4 regions of the Rhizobium sp. NZLR10 genome follow, and region 4 is predicted to be linked to each of the others. Evidence: riboswitches for the same ligand, from Rfam matches in the RefSeq annotation. Region 4 holds a riboswitch; each other region holds the start of a gene.
What was found. A riboswitch is a leader RNA that binds a small molecule or an ion and turns the genes downstream of it on or off. The one in region 4 is predicted to bind cobalamin.
Positions count from the first base shown of each region.

Region 1: it holds a riboswitch for cobalamin, as region 4 does, so the genes downstream of both, cobU (bifunctional adenosylcobinamide kinase/adenosylcobinamide-phosphate guanylyltransferase) here and HJB82_RS25605 (CbtB domain-containing protein) in region 4, are expected to answer to the same signal.
Region 2: it holds a riboswitch for cobalamin, as region 4 does, so the genes downstream of both, HJB82_RS07455 (ABC transporter substrate-binding protein) here and HJB82_RS25605 (CbtB domain-containing protein) in region 4, are expected to answer to the same signal.
Region 3: it holds a riboswitch for cobalamin, as region 4 does, so the genes downstream of both, nrdH (glutaredoxin-like protein NrdH) here and HJB82_RS25605 (CbtB domain-containing protein) in region 4, are expected to answer to the same signal.

Region 1 covers NZ_JABDWE010000016.1:124,020-128,575, forward strand. Annotated here, with positions in the region: gene HJB82_RS22840 (chloride channel protein) at 1-1,138, opposite strand, end outside; cobalamin riboswitch at 1,392-1,788, shown strand; gene cobU (bifunctional adenosylcobinamide kinase/adenosylcobinamide-phosphate guanylyltransferase) at 1,920-2,444, shown strand; gene cobW (cobalamin biosynthesis protein CobW) at 2,449-3,498, shown strand; gene cobN (cobaltochelatase subunit CobN) at 3,503-4,556, shown strand, end outside.
Region 2 covers NZ_JABDWE010000003.1:372,315-376,870, forward strand. Annotated here, with positions in the region: gene HJB82_RS07445 (cupin domain-containing protein) at 1-374, shown strand, start outside; gene blh (bifunctional sulfur transferase/dioxygenase Blh) at 910-2,190, shown strand; cobalamin riboswitch at 2,446-2,702, shown strand; gene HJB82_RS07455 (ABC transporter substrate-binding protein) at 2,876-3,892, shown strand; gene HJB82_RS07460 (iron ABC transporter permease) at 3,898-4,556, shown strand, end outside.
Region 3 covers NZ_JABDWE010000034.1:6,336-10,891, forward strand. Annotated here, with positions in the region: gene nrdE (class 1b ribonucleoside-diphosphate reductase subunit alpha) at 1-1,650, opposite strand, end outside; gene nrdI (class Ib ribonucleoside-diphosphate reductase assembly flavoprotein NrdI) at 1,629-2,033, opposite strand; gene nrdH (glutaredoxin-like protein NrdH) at 2,047-2,268, opposite strand; cobalamin riboswitch at 2,538-2,763, opposite strand; gene HJB82_RS31165 (heavy metal translocating P-type ATPase) at 3,092-4,556, opposite strand, start outside.
Region 4 covers NZ_JABDWE010000020.1:28,536-33,091, reverse strand. Annotated here, with positions in the region: gene HJB82_RS25615 (bifunctional diguanylate cyclase/phosphodiesterase) at 1-198, opposite strand, end outside; gene HJB82_RS25610 (histidine phosphatase family protein) at 651-1,205, opposite strand; adenosylcobalamin (AdoCbl) riboswitch at 1,283-1,425, shown strand; gene HJB82_RS25605 (CbtB domain-containing protein) at 1,439-1,648, shown strand; gene HJB82_RS25600 (CbtA family protein) at 1,662-2,408, shown strand; gene HJB82_RS25595 (hypothetical protein) at 2,460-3,092, shown strand; gene HJB82_RS25590 (sulfite oxidase-like oxidoreductase) at 3,077-3,739, opposite strand; gene HJB82_RS25585 (sensor histidine kinase) at 3,931-4,556, shown strand, end outside.

The sequences.
Region 1 (4,556 bases), on a different contig from region 4:
AGATGACGGGCGTCAGCGTCGCATCGGCGAAATAGGGGCCGCAATAGGCAAAGAGCTTGCCGAGCAGGGCGCCCATGAACAGTGAGGCGAAGAACAGGCCGCCCCTGAAGCCGGAGCCGATCGAGATCGCCGAGGCCAGGGATTTCAACAGGAAGAGGCCGATCAGCGCCGGGATCGCCACCTCGCGGGAGAGATTGAGATGCAGCGCGCCGTGGCCGGCCGAGAGCACCTGTGGCGAAATCATCGCCAGAAGTCCGACGACGATGCCGCCGAGCGCCGGGCGGAAGGGCGGGGCGATCGAGCTCTTGCGCGCCAGCTCCTCGACGAAGGAGACGCCCTGCATGATCAGGATGCCGACGCCAGCGCAGAAGCCACCGAGCAGCATAGCCGGGATATAATCGGCCGGCACGACTGCGCCGAAGCTGCCGATGTCGATGGTGAAATCGCCGTGGGTGAGCAGCCTTGCGATGAGGGTGGAAACCAGGGCCGAGACGACCACAGGGGTCAGCGAGACGATCGTATAGGTGCCGATGATCAGCTCGAAGGCGTAGAAGGCGCCGGTCAGCGGCGCGTTGAAGGCAGCGGCGATAGCGCCCGCCGCGCCGCAGCCGACGAGGGTGCGCAGATCGGAGCGGCGAAGCTGCAGCTTCAGGCCGAATTTCGAGGCGAGGCCGGCGGCAAGCTGGGTATAGCCGGCCTCGAGGCCGACGGAGGCGCCGAACCCGTTGGAAATCAGGTTCTGCACGGCAACGATGATGCTGTCGGTCAAGGACAGGCGGCCGCCATGCAGCGCATTGGCCTCGATCGGGTCAACCATCGGTTTCTTGCGCCGTTTCGCCAGTACGAACAGCAACAGGCCGAGCAGGACGCCACCGATGACGGGGGCAGTGAGAAGCAGCAGCTTGTCGTCGATCACCGACGAGCTCAGCCGCTCGCTGTCGTCGATGCCGAAGACCATCTGATGCAGTTGATTGGAGACGTAGCTCATGCCGGTGACGGCGAGACCCGAGGTGATGCCGACGACGGCACCCGCCAGCGACAGGCCGACCTCACTGCGGCGGGTCAGCGCCCGCAGCCGCCCCGGGTCGAAGAAAACACGCAGCGCTCGGAACCGGCGCCGATCCAATTGCATAAGCATGGCAAGACAACTAGGCAGGAAGAGGCCCGGTCAAGGGCGATGGCGCAGTCCGCTTGCAGTGCAATTGTGGCGAAAAGCCGGCGCCCTGGATAAATATTTGTGACGTAAGTATCTGATAAATGACGATGTTTTAGGTAGGGTAAGTCGTGTTGCTGGCGTTGCCTCGCCTGTCTAGCCACTGCCGGCCGTCGAGGGCGGTTGACTTCACCCCTGAGCTTGCCTAACCATCCCTCAACGGATGGTCACCTGACCATCCTCGGATATAACGGATGGTTCCGGATCGGTGTTACGCCTTCCGGATGAAAAGGGAATGTGACGGGGCGGACCCAAGCCGGGCGCCTTCATCACAGCCGACCCCGCGACTGTAGAGCGGTCAGGGTCTTCCATCCGGCATCGAGCCCTTCCGGCCGGCGGCTTGCAATAATGCAAGCGGGCGGGACGGGCGACATGCCGGAAAAGCCACTGGACATGCATGATGATCAACCGGGGTCGGACGCCTCTTAAGTCTACGAATCGTCCACCTTTTCATCGATGCAGCCGGGAAGGCGAGGCAGATCCGCTGGCACGATCAGGGCGACCGGTTTCCGGTCTGCCCCGATCGCGGCCGATAACCGCGAGCCAGGAGACCTGCCATCCCGTGCCGGGCGAGAAGCCCAACCCTGGGCAAGAGGCCCGCTGCCAGCACGGAGGTTGTTTTGGCTGAACGATTGAATTCGGCGCGGCCTTGTGCGGCGCGATCGAGTGGGTGGGGTGCGGCATCCCACCAAAGGGGCGTCTGCGCATGACGACCGCTCCCTCCAACACCGTCTTCATCCTCGGCGGCGCCCGTTCGGGGAAATCCCGCTTCGCCGAGTCCCTTGTCATTTCGATCGGCCTCGACCGCCATTATCTCGCGACCGGCCGCGCCTGGGATGAGGAAATGCAGGCGCGCATTGCCCAACATAGAGCCGATCGCGGCCCGTCCTGGACGACGCATGAAGAGCCGCTCGATCTCGTCGGCAAGCTTGACGCTATCGACCGCGAGGGCGGCGTCGTGCTCATCGATTGCCTGACACTCTGGGTCACCAATCTGATGATGGATGAGCGCGATATGGCGGCGGAATTTGCCGCGCTCACCGATTTTCTGCCGCAGGCGAAGGCGCAGCTCGTTTTCGTTTCCAATGAGGTCGGCCTCGGCATCGTGCCGGATAATCGCATGGCGCGGGAATTCCGCGATCATGCCGGCCGGCTGCACCAATCAATTGCGGCCAAGGCCGCCGAAGTCTATTTCATCGCGGCAGGCCTGCCGTTGAAAATGAAGGGTTAAGTTCATGAACCAGCAGAAAATTCCCGCAACCGTCATTACCGGCTTTCTCGGCGCCGGCAAGACGACGATGATCCGCAACCTGCTCACCAATGCCGGCGGCAAAAAGATCGCGCTCATCATCAACGAGTTCGGCGATCTCGGCGTCGATGGCGAGGTGCTGAAGGGCTGCGGCGCTGACAATTGCACCGAGGACGATATCATCGAGCTGACCAATGGCTGCATCTGCTGCACCGTCGCCGACGATTTCATCCCGACGATGACGAAGTTGCTCGAGCGTGAACAGCGGCCCGACCATATCGTCATCGAAACCTCGGGCCTTGCCCTGCCGCAGCCGCTGGTCGCGGCCTTCAATTGGCCTGACATTCGCACCCAGGTGACGGTCGATGGCGTCATTACCGTGGTCGACAGCGCGGCTGTCGCCGCCGGCCGTTTCGCCGACGACCACGATGCCGTCGAGGCGGCGCGCGGCGCAGATGAATCGCTCGATCACGAAAGCCCGATCGAGGAGTTGTTCGAGGATCAGCTGACTTGCGCCGATCTGATCGTACTCAACAAGACCGACCTGATCGACGCTGCCGGCCTTATCAGGGTTCGCGACGAGGTCGCCTCCCGCACGGTGCGCAAGCCGGTGATGATCGAGGCGAAAAATGGCGAGGTGTCGGCCGGAATTCTGCTCGGCCTCGGCATCGGCACGGAGGACGATGTCGCCAACCGCAAATCGCATCACGAGCTGGAGCATGAGGACGGCGCGCCGCACGACCATGACGAATTCGACAGCTTCGTCGTCGAACTCGGCCCGGTCGCCGATCCCGCCGGCTTCATTGCTGGCCTGAAGACGATTATCGCCGACCATGACGTACTGCGTCTCAAGGGTTTCGTCGATGTCGCCGGCAAGCCGATGCGCCTGCAGATCCAGGCCGTCGGCAGCCGCATCGACCATTATTTCGACCGTGCCTGGGCCCCGAGCGAAACGCGCGCCACGCGCCTCGTGGTCATCGGTCTGCACGAGATGGACCAGGACGCTGTTAGGGCGGCGATCGAGGCGCTGGCGTAATCCCATGCATCTGCTTCTGGCCCAACAGGGAACGATCAGCGACTGCGAGGAGGCGATCGACCTCGGGCAGACGCCGGGCGATATCGTGTTCCTGTCGGCCGCCGACAGCGAGCTTGCCGCCATCGCAGCCGCCCATCGCGAGCATGGGGCGGCGCCTTCGCTGAGACTTGCCAGCCTGATGAGCCTCAAGCATCCGATGTCGGTCGATACCTATGTCGAACGCACGGCGCGGCATGCCAGGCTCATCATCGTGCGTGCGCTCGGCGGTGCCAGCTATTTCCACTATACGCTGGAGGCGCTGCACGCGGCAGCGTCCCGCGCCGGTGCGCTGATTGCGGTCTTGCCGGGCGATGCCCGGCCGGATGCGGGGCTCGTTCCTTTTTCCAACGTTGATCTCGACGATATGAATGCGCTCTGGGCCTATCTGATCGAAGGCGGCGACGCCAATGCGCGCGGCTTTCTCGATTATGCCTCGGCGATGTTGTCAGGTGCCGAGAAGCCGGCGCCGGCAGTGCCTTTGATGAAGGCGGGCATCTGGTGGCCGGGGCGGGGGCTGATCGGGGTGCAGGAGTGGCGGCAGGTTGCCGGTTCGCATGTCGCGCCGCCTTCGTCCGTCGAGCAGGGGGGTATCCCACATTCGACGGAGGAGGTGGCGTTTGGGCCAATCGTCGCCATCAGCTTCTACCGCGCCCTCGTCCAGAGCGGCGAGACCGCCCCGATCGAGGCACTGGTCGAAGCGCTGGCGGCGCTCGGCCTGCGGCCACTGCCGGTTTTTGCCTATAGCCTCAAGGACCCCGTCTCGACAGGTATTCTCGAAAGCGTGTTTGCGGCACTGAAACCCGATGTCGTCATCAACACGACCGGCTTTGCCGTCTCGGCACCAGGTGCTGACCGGCAGCCGACGGTGCTGGAAGCGAATGGGGCGGTGGTGCTGCAGGCGATCCTGTCGGCCTCGTCGCGGGAGGCTTGGGCCGCTTCCGCGCAAGGCTTGTCGGCACGAGATCTCGGCATGAACGTGGCGCTTCCTGAAGTCGACGGCCGGGTGCTGGCGCGGGCGA
Region 2 (4,556 bases), on a different contig from region 4:
AGACCGGCGGCGCGTTCGGGATGTGGGAAACCTTCACCCCGCCGGGTCATGGTCCGGCCCCGCACACGCATACGCGGGAGACGGAAGTCTTTCGAGTCATCCATGGGCTCTACCAATTTCAATGCGGCGACGAGGAGTTCGATGCGCCTGCGGGAAGCGTCGTCGTTCTGCCGCCGCATGTACAGCACAGCTGGCGAAACATAAGCGACGAACCCGGTCAGATGTTCGGCATGGTGACGCCGGGCGGATGTGAGCAATTGTTCATCGATATCGACGCCTTCGGTGCTGATACGCCCGCGAAAATCGCGGTGATCGAAGCGCGATTGGGGATCATCAACGACATGACGCTGGCGCTCGGATTGAAGAGCCCATGATGGCGCTGATCGACCATCGCGGCCTTGCGTAAGATTGACAACGGAGCTTATGGGGGCGGCGTCCTCCAACGCTGCTCATCCTTGAGGTGCGGAGCCCGCAGGGCGGAGCCTCGAAGGACACGCGGCGGCACTGCTCCGCATCAATATTGCCGCCGCGCCGAGCGTCCGCCTCGTCCTTCGAGGCTCCTTCGGGGCACCTCAGGATGAGGCTCTCTTGGGGGGCGCCGGGGCTGGCGGAAAAGGGCAGGATGCGGAAGCTTTGCCGACCAGGTGAATGCTATCGGCTCGATGTCTGACGCCCACTCTCGCTCTATTCCCGCGCCATCGCCCGCCAGGCGACCGGCGGGATGGCGAAGGCGCGGGAGAAGGCGCGGTTGAAGGCGGCTTCGATGGCGTAGCCGGCATCATTCAGGTTTGCGGACTTGCCGCAGGCGCGGGGAACGCCAGGCGGCTATTCTTGCGCTCGGCAATATACTTGTGAGATTGTATCGATATACATGCGATACTGCATGATGCAGGTAGCATGGGGGCTTCGATGACATCCGTGAGGGTCAATGAGCTGATATCGGTGACGGGACAGCCCGATGCCGCGGGCTTTGCCGCTTTTGCGGCAAACGGCTTTGCCGGCGTCATCAATGCCCGGCCGGATGGCGAGGAGCCGGGGCAGCCTGGCAATGCCGCGGAAAAGGCTGCTGCTGCTGCCGCGGGGCTCGCCTACAGCTTCGTGCCGGTGAAAGGGGCCGAGATCACCGAGGCCGATATCCGCGCTTTCCAGATGGCGATGACGCAGGCGAAGGGGCCGGTCGTTGCTCATTGCAAGAGCGGCACACGGGCGCTGACGCTCTATGTGCTGGGAGAGGTGCTCGACGGGCGGATGCAGCCCGGAGAGGTCGAGGTCTTCGGCCAAAGACTCGGCTTCGATCTTGCCGGCGCACGCCGCTGGCTGGAAAAGCGGGCTGGGCAGGCGGCTGGTGTGAAGGCTTTCTTCGAGCCCCGCAGCTGCAGCGTGCAATATGTCGTTTCAGACCCGGTGACAAAACGCTGTGCCATCATCGACCCGGTGCTCGATTTCGACGAGATGTCGGGCGCGACGGGAACGGCGAATGCCGACGCCATCCTCGCTCATATTGACAGCGAGGGGCTGACGGTCGCGTGGATCCTCGACACGCATCCGCATGCCGATCATTTCTCCGCCGCGCATTACCTCAAGAGAAAGACCGGCGCGCCGACGGCGATCGGCGCCCATGTCACCGACGTCCAGGTGCTCTGGAAGGAGATCTACAACTTGCCGGCACTCGAAACCGACGGCTCGCAGTGGGACCGGCTGTTTGCCGATGGCGACACCTTCGAGATCGGTGGGCTTGAAGCCCGTGTGATGTTTTCGCCCGGCCATACGCTTGCTTCGGTGACCTATCTGATCGGCGATGCCGCCTTCGTGCACGACACCGTATTTACGCCGGATTCCGGCACGGCGCGCACGGATTTCCCCGGCGGCAGCGCCAGCGCCCTCTGGCACTCGATCCAGGTCATCCTGTCGCTGCCCGATGAGACCCGGCTCTTTTCCGGCCACGACTATCAGCCCGGCGGGCGCCACGCGCGCTGGGAAAGCAAGGTGGCCGCCCAGAAAAACGGTAACCCGCATATATCAGGCATCGACGAGGCCGGCTTTGTGGCGCTGCGCCAGGCGCGCGACCGCACGCTGCCGAAGCCGAAACTGATGTTGCACGCGCTACAGGTGAATATTCGGGGAGGCAGATTGCCGGAGCCGGAGGGAAATGGGCGGCGGTATCTGAAGATACCGCTGGATGCGTTGTAGCAAGAAGTAGCGTGCGGCGTGCTTCGAGGTTTCGCCCTCTCGGGCTGCGCACATCAGCATCAGGGACGTTGGCGGATGCCGCGCTCACGACAGCGGGAACGGGAGAAAGCGGCGCCAACGCTCAAGAGAGCCTCATCCTGAGGAGGCGAGGATGCAGGTATTACACCGGCCAACAGGCCCCCTACGTTCCGTCTCTATTTTTCACCCGCACGAACCCAATCCTCCGCAATAGGCATTGACGTCTTGCGGGCAGGCGACGTAACTGGGGGCGACGGTTCCCTGAAGATGACTCCAAGGGGATTAATAGGGAACACGGTAAGGACGACCCAGCAGGGACCGAGACCGTGGCTGCCCCCGCAACTGTATGCGGATTGTCGATCATCTCAGGTGTGGCCAGCGACTGGCCATCTCTGAAGGGCTTATAGCCCTGCCACTGCGAGATATCGCGGGAAGGCGGATGAACCGACGGATATCCGCAAGCCAGGAGACCTGCCGTCAATCACGATCCAATCAACCGGGCGGGGATGCCCGGACAAGGAACAGACATGATTGACCTTCTGAACCTTCGCCGAATTTCGGCATGCATCCGTCTCGATTGGGCCTCCTGCGGTTAGCGCACGTATCACCGTGCCTTCGGCCGCGGGTGCGGCATAACCATGCTTTTTCTCTTCAATCGAGGTTTTTCATGCGCCAGATTCTCGCCACCATGACATTTGCCTTCGGGCTGATCGGCCTTGCGGCACCGAGCCTTGCCGCCACCCAATATCCTTTGACCATCACCAATTGCGGTCAGCAGGTGACGTTCCAGAAGGCGCCGTCGAAGATCGTTTCGATCGGCCAGGGCATGACTGAAATTCTCTTCTCGCTCGACCTTGCCGAGAAGATTGCTGGTACGGCCGTCTGGGTAGGTCCCGTCCTGCCGCAATATGCCGAGGCTAACAGCAAGATAAAGCGTCTCGCCGACAATGATCCGAGCTTCGAATCCGTTGTTGGGCGGGAGCCCGACCTGGTGGCGGCCGAGTTCGAATGGCATGTCGGCGCGCAGGGCTCCGTCGGCAAGCGGGAGCAGTTCCAGGATCTCGGGATCAATACCTATCTCGCGCCGGCCGATTGCGTCGCCAAGGTCAACACCGATGGCGGCGACGGTGTGCGCAAGGAGCTGTTCACGATGGAGCTGGTCTACCGTGAGATCGCCGAGCTCTCGGAGATCTTCGACGTGAGGGAGCGCGGCGATGCGCTGATTTCCAAGTTGAAGAAGCGCGAGGCGGATGCCGTCGCGTCGATATCAGGCGCATCGGGCAAGAACCTGCCCATCGTCTTCTGGTTCTCCAGCAAGCAAGTCAATGGCGATGCTTTCATCGCTGGCAAGAACAGCGCGCCTGCCTATATCCTGAAGGCGATCGGCGCCAGGAATGTCGTGACAACCGAAGAGGAATGGCCGCTGGTTGGCTGGGAAACCATTTCTCAGGTGAACCCGGCGGTTATCGTGTTGGCGACCATGGACCGGCGCCGCTACGCCGCCGACGATCCGAAGGTCAAGATCGATTTTCTCGAGAACGACCCGGTGACCAAGGAGCTTGACGCGGTCAAGAACGAGCACTTCGTGATGATGGACGCGCAATCGATGAACCCGACGATCCGTACGATCGACGGCATCGAGACCTTGGCGAACGGCATCAAGTCCTTCGGTCTCTCGCAGTGAAGGCAATGTCGGTCAGACAACACGGATGGTGGGCGCTTGGCGCGCTCACCATTTCTGCCTTTCTGCTTCTCGGCCTGATGATCAGTCTCGCTGTTTCGATCGGGGAGATCGCGATCCCGCTAGCGACCACGGCGGAGGCGGTGTCGAACCGGCTGTTCGGCACGGATTTCGAGCTCAGCCGCATCCACCAGGGCATCGTCTGGGATTATCGGCTGAGCCGGGCGCTGGTTGCGGCCAGCGCCGGCGCGTCGCTCTCGCTCTGTGGCGCCGTGCTGCAGGCGCTGCTGCGCAATCCGCTGGCCGAACCCTACGTGCTCGGCATCTCTGCCGGCGCCTCGACGGGAGCGGTGTGCGTGATGATCCTCGGCTTCGGCTACGGTGTTTTCGGCCTGTCGAGCGGCGCCTTCATCGGCGCGGTCATCGCCTTTCTGCTGATCGGCTTCCTTGCGACGGGTGCGGGGGGAACCGGCGAGCGCATCATCCTTTGCGGCGTCGCCGGCTCGCAGCTCTTCAATGCGCTGACCTCCTACATAGTGACGACATCGGCGAATGCCGAGCAGGCGCGCGGCATCCTGTTCTGGCTTCTGGGGTCGCTCAGCGGCGTGCGCTGGCCGGATGTCTATCTCTCGGTGCCGATCGCGCTTGCCGGCTTCGTCATCTGCAT
Region 3 (4,556 bases), on a different contig from region 4:
GGAGGCATATTTCGAATTTTCGAAGCCCTTGAAGCTCGTGCCGCGTTCGACCGCGAGGAGGTTCGAGGCGCGGATTGCGTGGTAGGTCACCGTATAGAAATAGATATTGGTGAAATCGACGCCTTCCTCTGAGCCGTAAAAGATGCGTTCGCGGGCGAGATAACCGTGCAGGTTCATCTGCCCGAGGCCGATCGCATGGCTCTCGTCATTGCCCTTTTCGATCGAGGGAACCGAGGAGATATGGCTCATGTCGGACACGGCCGTCAGCGCCCGGATCGAGGTCTCGATCGTCTTGCCGAAATTGGCGGAATCCATCGCCGCGGCGATGTTCAGCGAGCCGAGATTGCAGGAAATATCCTTGCCGAGATGCTTGTAGGAGAGGTCGTCATTGTAGTCGCTCGCCTCGCTCACCTGCAGAATCTCCGAGCAGAGATTGCTCATCGAAATGCGCCCGGCGATCGGGTTCGCCCGGTTCACCGTGTCCTCGAACATGAGGTAGGGATAACCGCTCTCGAACTGGATTTCGGCGATCACCTGAAAGAATTCGCGCGCCTTGATCTTCTTCTTGGCGATGCGGGCGTCTGCCACCATCTCCCGGTAGTTTTCCGTCACCGAAATCTCGGTGAAGGGCACGCCATAGACGCGCTCGACGTCATAGGGCGAGAACAGGTACATGTCCTCGTTATTCCTCGCGAGTTCGAAGGTGATGTCAGGCACGACGACGCCGAGCGACAGCGTCTTGATGCGGATCTTCTCGTCGGCATTTTCGCGCTTGGTGTCGAGAAAACGCATGATATCGGGGTGATGGGCGTTGAGATAGACCGCGCCCGCGCCCTGGCGCGCGCCCAGTTGATTGGCATAGGAGAAGCTGTCTTCGAGCAGCTTCATCACCGGAATGATGCCCGACGACTGGTTTTCGATCTGTTTGATCGGCGCGCCGGCCTCGCGGATGTTCGTCAAAGACAGCGCCACGCCGCCGCCGCGCTTCGACAGCTGCAGCGCCGAATTGATCGACCGGCCGATCGATTCCATATTGTCCTCGACGCGCAGCAGGAAGCAGGAGACGAGCTCGCCGCGCTGTTTCTTGCCGGCATTAAGGAAGGTCGGCGTCGCCGGCTGGAAACGGCCGGAAATGATCTCCTCGACCACGTCGCGGGCAAGTGCCTCGTGCCCACGCGCCAAGGCCAGCGCCACCATGCAGATACGATCTTCGTAGCGTTCGAGATAACGCTTTCCGTCGAAGGTCTTCAACGTATAGCTGGTGTAATATTTGAAGGCGCCGAGGAAGGTCGGAAAGCGGAACTTCTTGGCATAGGCCTGGTCGAACAGGTCACGCACGAAATTGAAGGAATACTGGTCGAGAACCTCCTGCTCATAATAACCCTCGGTCACGAGGTAATCGAGCTTTTCCCGGAGATTGTGAAAGAACACCGTGTTCTGGTTCACATGCTGCAAAAAATACTGCTTCGCCGCCATGCGGTCCTTGTCGAGCTGGATCCTCCCCTCGTCGTCATAGAGGTTCAACATCGCGTTCAGCGCGTGGTAGTCGAGCGCTTCCGCCGCTTTCAAAGGGCGTTCGCCGGCGGGATGAGCAAAAGTGTTATGCGGTTTTGCGCCCGCATCCCGCGTCAGAGTTGTTCCCGTGTCCAAAATCGTTCCATTCCGTGTTTAACGTTGGCGACATCCGCTTCGGTGCCCAGCAGCTCGAACCTATAGAGGTACGGCACTTGGCATTTCTGTGAGATCACGTCGCCGGCGAGCCCATATGTCTCGCCGAAATTGCTGTTGCCCGCGGCGATCACGCCGCGGATGTGTCCTCGGCTCTCCGCATCGTTGAGGAAACGGATAACCTGCTTGGGAACGGCCCCCTTGCCCCCGTCGCCACTGTAGGTCGGCACAACAAGCACAAAGGGTTCACGGATACGGAATGCGTCTGCGGCACCTGTTGGAATGCGCGCCGCGCACATTCCAAGCTTGGCGACGAACCGATGGGTATTCTCGGACCGGCTGGAATAATAGACGATCAGCCCCATCGTTCGGCCTCGATCAGGAGAGCGCGCTGATCATGTCGGGACGGAAGCCGGCCCAATGCTGCTCGCCGGCGATGACGACGGGCGCCTGCATGTAGCCAAGGCTGCGGACGCGATCGAGCGCTTCGGCATCCTCGGAGATATCGACGATGTCATAAGCGACGCCCAGGCGGTCGAGGGCGCGGTAAGTGGCGGTACATTGGACGCAGGCCGGTTTGCTGTAGACGGTAATGGTCATGATATTCCTCGTGACGACGCGATTGGGACGCAGGGCATCGATCGGAAATCTCGCGATATCCGTCGAAACATTCTCTGATGGTTTGAACGATGCGGCCTGTTCAGCCGCCGGGCGTGATCCGCCCTCTGCTTAGCGCGGGTTGCGGCCTGAACTGAGATACTGACATGACTTCACCCCGAAGTGGCTCATGCGGAGGATCGAGCGGCCTTGCGAAACGCGACGCGGATATCATCCGCAGCCATGCAACGCGACCTTCCGGACTCCCCGCCCGTGGACGTTTTGTTCGAGGCAGGTCTCCTGGCTCACGGGTCAAAGCATCCTGCCCAGCCTTCCCGGAGCATTATGCTCCAGTGGCCTGAAATCGGACAGTTGCTCGCCGCTTACAGTTGCGGGGGCAGCTCCGGCATAGCCGCGCCATAATGGCGCAACGCACCGTATTCCCGTCTTAGCCTGCGATTCTCACGAATCGAAGGAACCTCGAACACTAGATATGGTACGCGAATCCAAATTCGCGTCAATGGATGGTTTGTGCATTGCGTTACGGCAGGTTTGAAATCACTGCATTCCTGTGAAAAACAGGGATAACGAAAGCTTAAGGAAAACAGGCGGTGGACAAGGCTCGAACGAAGAGAGCCGGTCTATGGCCGCTCTCAGTTTCATGACAAACCTCCCTCTCCGCCTCATCCTCGGCCTTGTGCCGCGGATCTACTGCCTATCGACCGGAGGCAGATGCCCGGGACAAGCCCGAGCATGACGAAAGAGGGGTTGGCGTCCGTTGTCAGCGGTCTACGGTGACGAGCGCCGCAAGGACGTTATCGGATGTTTACATCCTTACTCGAAGCAATCGCAGCGCGTTGATCGTCACCAGCACGGTGGCGCCGGTATCGGCGAGGATCGCCGGCCAGAGGCCGGTGATGCCGGCAATCGTCGTCACCAGGAACACCGCTTTCAGGCCGAGCGCGATGGTAATATTCTGCAGGATATTGCGCATCGTGCGTTTGGACAATTCGATCATCCTTGCCACGTCGCCGACGCGCCCGTGCAGCACGGCGGCATCCGCGGTCTCCAGCGCCACGTCGGTGCCGCCGCCCATGGCAATGCCGATATCGGCTGCGGCCAGCGCCGGCGCGTCGTTGATGCCGTCGCCGACCTTGGCGACGACGAAGCCCTCGCGCTTCAATTCGACGACGACCCGCTGCTTGTCCTCAGGCATCATCTCGCCGCGCCAGTCGATGCCGAGCATGCCGGCAACGGCTGCCGCCGTCCGCTTGTTGTCGCCTGTCAGCATCATCGCCTTGACGCCGGCTGATTTGAGCGTGGCAAGCCCGGCCTGCGCGTCCTCGCGCGGTTCGTCGCGCATGGCGATCAGCCCGGCCGCAACATTGTTGACCAGCAGCACCGAGACGCTCTTGCCCTCGTCGTTCAGGTCAGTGATGCGTGCCTCCTGTTCAGCACCGAGTGCGCCGCGTTCGCGGGCAGCGGGCGGCGACAAAAGATCCAGCGCCTCGCCGCCGGCTTTGCCGCTGACCCCCTTTCCCGGCAGCGCCTCCAGTTCGAAGGCCGGCGGCATGGGAACGCCGTCCGCCTTGGCGCGGTTGAGGATCGCCAGCGCCAGGGGATGGCTGGAGCCCTGCTCCAGCACCGCCGCGCGCGACAAGACTTGCGCCTCGCTCAATCCGAAAGAAATGATATCAGTCACCTGAGGTTTGCCTTCCGTCAGCGTGCCCGTCTTGTCGAAGGCGACCATCGTCACCTTGCCGAGCGTTTCCAGCACCGCGCCGCCCTTCATCAGCAGCCCGCGCCGCGCACCCGAAGAAAGCGAGGCGGCGATCGCCGCCGGCGTCGAGATGACAAGCGCGCAGGGGCAGCCGATCAAGAGGATGGCAAGGCCCTTATAGATCCATTCGCCCCACGACCCACCGAACAACAGCGGCGGAACGATCGCGACAAGTGCGGCGACCACCACCACGCCGGGCGTGTAATAGCGCGAGAACCGATCGATGAAGCGTTCGGTCGGCGCCTTCGATTCCTGCGCTTCCTCCACCAGCTTGACGATACGGGCGATGGTATTGTCGGCTGCGGCCGCGGTGACGCGAACCCTGAGCACCGCATCGCCATTCACGGTTCCGGCAAACACAACGGCATCGACGCCCTTGCGCACCGGCGTACTCTCGCCCGTCACCGGCGCCTCATCGATCGCGCTCTCGCCTGAAATGATAACGCCGTCCGCCGAGATACGATCGCCAGGACGCACCATGATAATCGCGCCGACGGCAAGGCTTTCCGCC
Region 4 (4,556 bases):
CGAATAGATGAAGCTCATGGCGCCGGCGATACCGAGCGCCAGAACGAGCTTGTCGGCGCCGTATTCGCCGAAACCGGTCATGAAGAAGACAAGGCTGTCGTCAAGCTGCAACAGCGCGCCGAGGAGCCAGAGGGTTATCCCAAGCCCGACAATCGACACGCATTGCCTTCCGGCCTTGCTTTGGAAAAACACCGGCATATGGTCTTCTCCGACTCCACCCGCGCCGAAGTAATCATGAAAGTCTGAAATGTTCGTTGAAACCAGAAGGCGAATTATCAGAGGGGCAGCCTATGGCTGTGCCGTGGAGGGACTGAGGGCGCTTTCGCGGAACCGGGTAAAACGCTGAGCGCGATCGTCGTCGTGGTTGCAGACCGGCAGGCGGGGGAAAGAACGAAGGCGAGCGTGCCGTGGCACCGCTCGCCCTTTTCGTGCTTCAGGCGGTAACGATCAGCAGCGGTACGCTGACGATGAGACCGACCAGAACCGCAATTGTGGCGACACGCACCAAACGCAGGCGCCGCGTGCGCTCCCCACTCCAGTCATATGTCATGTCTTCCATCTCCTTGGGACAAGGAAGTAGTCCCGGTAGAACCGGGTTCAATAGAGATGACGCGATTTGCTTGTGTAAGGCTGGATAAAATGAGGGATCGCTAATGCTGGAATCGCAGAGACCAGCGCCGTCCATTGCTGGTCATGCGAACAATGCCAAGCGGCTCGACGTCGACGAGCCAGAAGGAGGAGAGCGGCGCCTGAAGTACGTACGCGATCGCCGCTCGGATGACGGCCGCGTGGCTGACGGCGATCACACGGCCGCCGAGAGCGGATTCATTGTCCATCCAACCGCCGACACGTGTTCTGAGATCAACAAGGCTCTCGCCCCCGTGCGGAGCCGCTTCAGGATCGCACATCCAGGCCATGAGGTTCTCCGGCTCTTCTGCCTCGATCGCTGCGATCGACCTGCCGGCCCAGCGCCTGTGATCGCAGTCGCGAAGCGCCTGATCTATCCGGGCGTCGAGGCCGAGGGCTTCGGCCGTCTGGCGGGCGCGCAAAGCCGGGCTGGTGACAATACGATCGGCGCGGGGCAGGGCGGTCATCCTGGCCGCTTCTTCCGCGGCCTTGTTGTCCAGCGGTTCATCGAGCGGGAACAGGGCCTTGCGGCTCGCTGCAGTCGCGCCGTGGCAGATCCAGATAAGACGCGTATTCACGGTCGTTGCGATCTCCGGATAGCGGTGGGAACAGCCCTTCGCCGCTTCATGAAGTTTCGTTGACAGGCTCTTCGGCCTGCAGATATAACCGTGCTGTTGCGGGTTTGGAAGCCGGTGTAAATCCGGCACGGTCGCGCCGCTGTGACCAGCGTGTCGAAGGTTCTTCGCGCTGGAAGTCAGACCCTGCCGCATAAGCACTCTTTCGACTGAACGCGTCATTCCCGGAGGAATACATGTCTGACACCACTTTTGCGCCCGTCGCGGCACCGGCGCCAATCCCGGTAGGAGAAATCCTGCCTTGGGCGATCTTCGGCGGCCTGTTGATGCTGATCGCCATCTATTTCGTCGGCACCGAGGAAGGCGCGATGGCGCTGTTCAACGGCATGTATGTGCACGAATTCGTGCATGACGGCCGTCATCTCCTCGGCTTTCCCTGCCACTAAGGGGGATCCTGACATGGTCGGAAATCTTCTACTTCGCGGCATGCTCGCGGGGCTGATCGCTGGCATTCTGGTTTTTGCTTTCGCGCATATCTTCGGCGAGCCGCTGGTCGATGCGGCGATCGCCTTCGAGGAGGCGAGCGCCCAGGCGGCGGGCGAAGCTGCCGAACCTGAGATCGTCAGCCGTGCCACGCAGGCCGGTCTTGGCCTCTTCACCGGCGTCATGGCCTACAGCATTGCCGTCGGCGGGCTTTTCGCGCTCGCTTTCGCTTTCGTGCACGGCCGCATCAGCAGGCTTTCGGCACGCGGCACCTCGGCGGTCATCGCCCTTGCCGCCTTCGTGGCGATCGTCGTCGTTCCCGGTATCAAGTATCCGGCCAATCCGCCGGCGGTCGGCAATCCCGATACGATCGGCGTCAGGACCGAGCTGTTCTTCCTGATGATCGTCGTCTCGATCGCTGCTTTGATTGCCGCGGTGGCGCTGTCGCGGCGCCTTTCCGAGCGTTTCGGTCTGTGGAACGGGGCGATCATCGCCGGCATCACCTATCTCGTCTTCATGGGCCTGGTGCTCTATTTGCTGCCGTCGATCAACGAAGTGCCGGAGAAGTTCTCGGCGATGGTGCTCTGGCGTTTCCGCACGACCTCGCTCGGCATGCAGGTGATCCTCTGGGCAACGCTCGGTCTTGGCTTCGGAGCGCTGGCGGAAAAGCTGCTTGCCGTGAAGGGCGGGCAGCGGGCTCGACCGGCACCGGCATTTCACTGAACGCATCGAGGGGCGCCGCCTTGCCGGCGCCCTCAAGTTTTTCGAGCGAGTATGAAAAGCAGCAAAACCATATCGATTCTGTCGACGGCGTTTGCCGCCGCCGCTTGGTTTTGTGCGGTTGGCGAAAACGCGCTTGCCCATAGCCGCAGCGTCGGCGGCAGCGATACCGGCCTCGATATCCCGGAAATCTCGCATGGCGAGATGGCGGTGATTTCAGACTACCGCGGCGAAATTATCGGGTTGGCGTCACGCGCGACTGATACAAACGAGCTGTTCCGGCGCGTTCTGAACTATGCCGAAATCCAATATTCCTATTGTCTCTGGGGGCGGATGCCGGGCAGCGTGAGCGACGAGGAGAGCCCGTTCAACGAATGTGCTCATGCTTATCTCGCGGCGGCCAAGGCGGTATTGCTTGAGATGCGTGAGATGCCGCGGGAGGCCGTTGCGGCTAATGAAATCATTTCCGCGGTCGATGCCGACATGGTGCGGCGCAGCCTGGCACTCATCACTTGCAGGTTCAGCGGCGAGGCCTTCAACACAGCCGATGTCGTCAAGCCGCGCTGGAGCAAAGTGCCGTTTCATCCCGCCAGCATGGCGTCGCTGACGGGGCTCGCCGCTCTGTTCGCCCTTGTGACGTTTGCGCTGGGCCGCTTTCTGCGGCCGAAGGCTCAATCGTCGGAATAGCGCTGCTCGCGCCACGGATCGCCATAGATGTGGTAACCGTTCTTTTCCCAAAAGCCGGCCTGGTCGGCGGGCATCAGCTCGATGCGGCGCAGCCATTTGGCGCTTTTCCAGAAATAGAGATGCGGTACGACGAGGCGCATCGGGCCGCCGTGATCCGGCGTCAGCGGCAGGCATTCCCACGATGTCGCAAGGATCGCATCCTCGGCGGCGAAATCGGCAAGCGGCAGGTTGGTGGTATAGCCGTCATAACTCGTCAGCATGACGTAACCGGCTTCGGGCTTTGGCATGGCGCGATCGAGCAGATCGCGGGTCGAAACGCCTTTCCATTTGTTGTCGTAGCGCGACCAGGTGGTGACGCAGTGGATATCGCTGACCTTGGTGCTCTGCTCGATCGCCTGGAAGTCGGTCCAGGTTAGGGTGAGCGGCGTTTCGACGAGGCCGCGCAGCTCGAGACGCCAGCTATTCGTGGAGATGACGGGCTGCTGGCCGAGATCGAGCACCGGCCAGTTTTTGACGAGGTGCTGGCCGGGCGGCAGGCGCTCAGCTTCGGGACGGCTGATGCGGCCGGTCAGGAATTTACCTTCAGCCGCCCATCGACGCTTGGAGCTGGTGAGCTTGCTGTCGGCGGGCGTCTGGTCGTCGCTCATGATCGGGTTCCCTACAATGCCGCAATAGGACATCGGCCTTTGCCGGGTGTCAAGTTTCGACGGGCCCTTGGAAATCACTGTGGGTATTATTAGACTTGTGCCGTCGGGTATGCCTCACTGGGGAGTGGAGGCAGAAAGGGGAGGAGCAGGATCTGTCTTCGAGATATCGTGCGATAGCGGCGCTGCTGGTGATGCCGCTGATCATCTTCGTCTTCTTCACCTATGGAGGCGCGATCGCGACGCGCGCCTATATGGGGGAAGCTTCGGCGCAGGCGAGAACGGCGCTGCGCCTTGCCGTCTCGGCGCTCAGCGGTCATCTCAACCGCTACGAGGCGCTTCCGGCGCTGATCGCCGATCACGACGATATCAAGGAACTGGTGAGTGCGCCTGAAGATGCAGCACTGCGCGGCGCGGCCAATCTCTATCTCAAGGAGATCAACGGGCTGCTGAAATCCTCCGACATTTATGTGGTCAAGCCGGACGGAGAGACGATCGCGGCGAGCAATTACGATGGACCGGGAAGCTTCGTCGGACAGAATTTCAGCTATCGGCCCTATTTCCAGGAGGCGATCGAAGGCCGGCAGGCGCGGTTCTATGCGCTCGGCACCACCTCGCTGAAGCGGGGCTATTATTTCGCTGCGCCGATCCGGGCCGGCGCGGATATTCGCGGCGTCATCGTCTTCAAGGTCGATATCGACATGATCGAATCCTCCTGGGGCGGCGGCGAATACAAGATCTTCGTCTCCGATCCGGAGGGCATCATCTTCATGTCCGGCAGCCCGGAATGGCTCTACGGTGCAATCCTGCCGCTGACGGC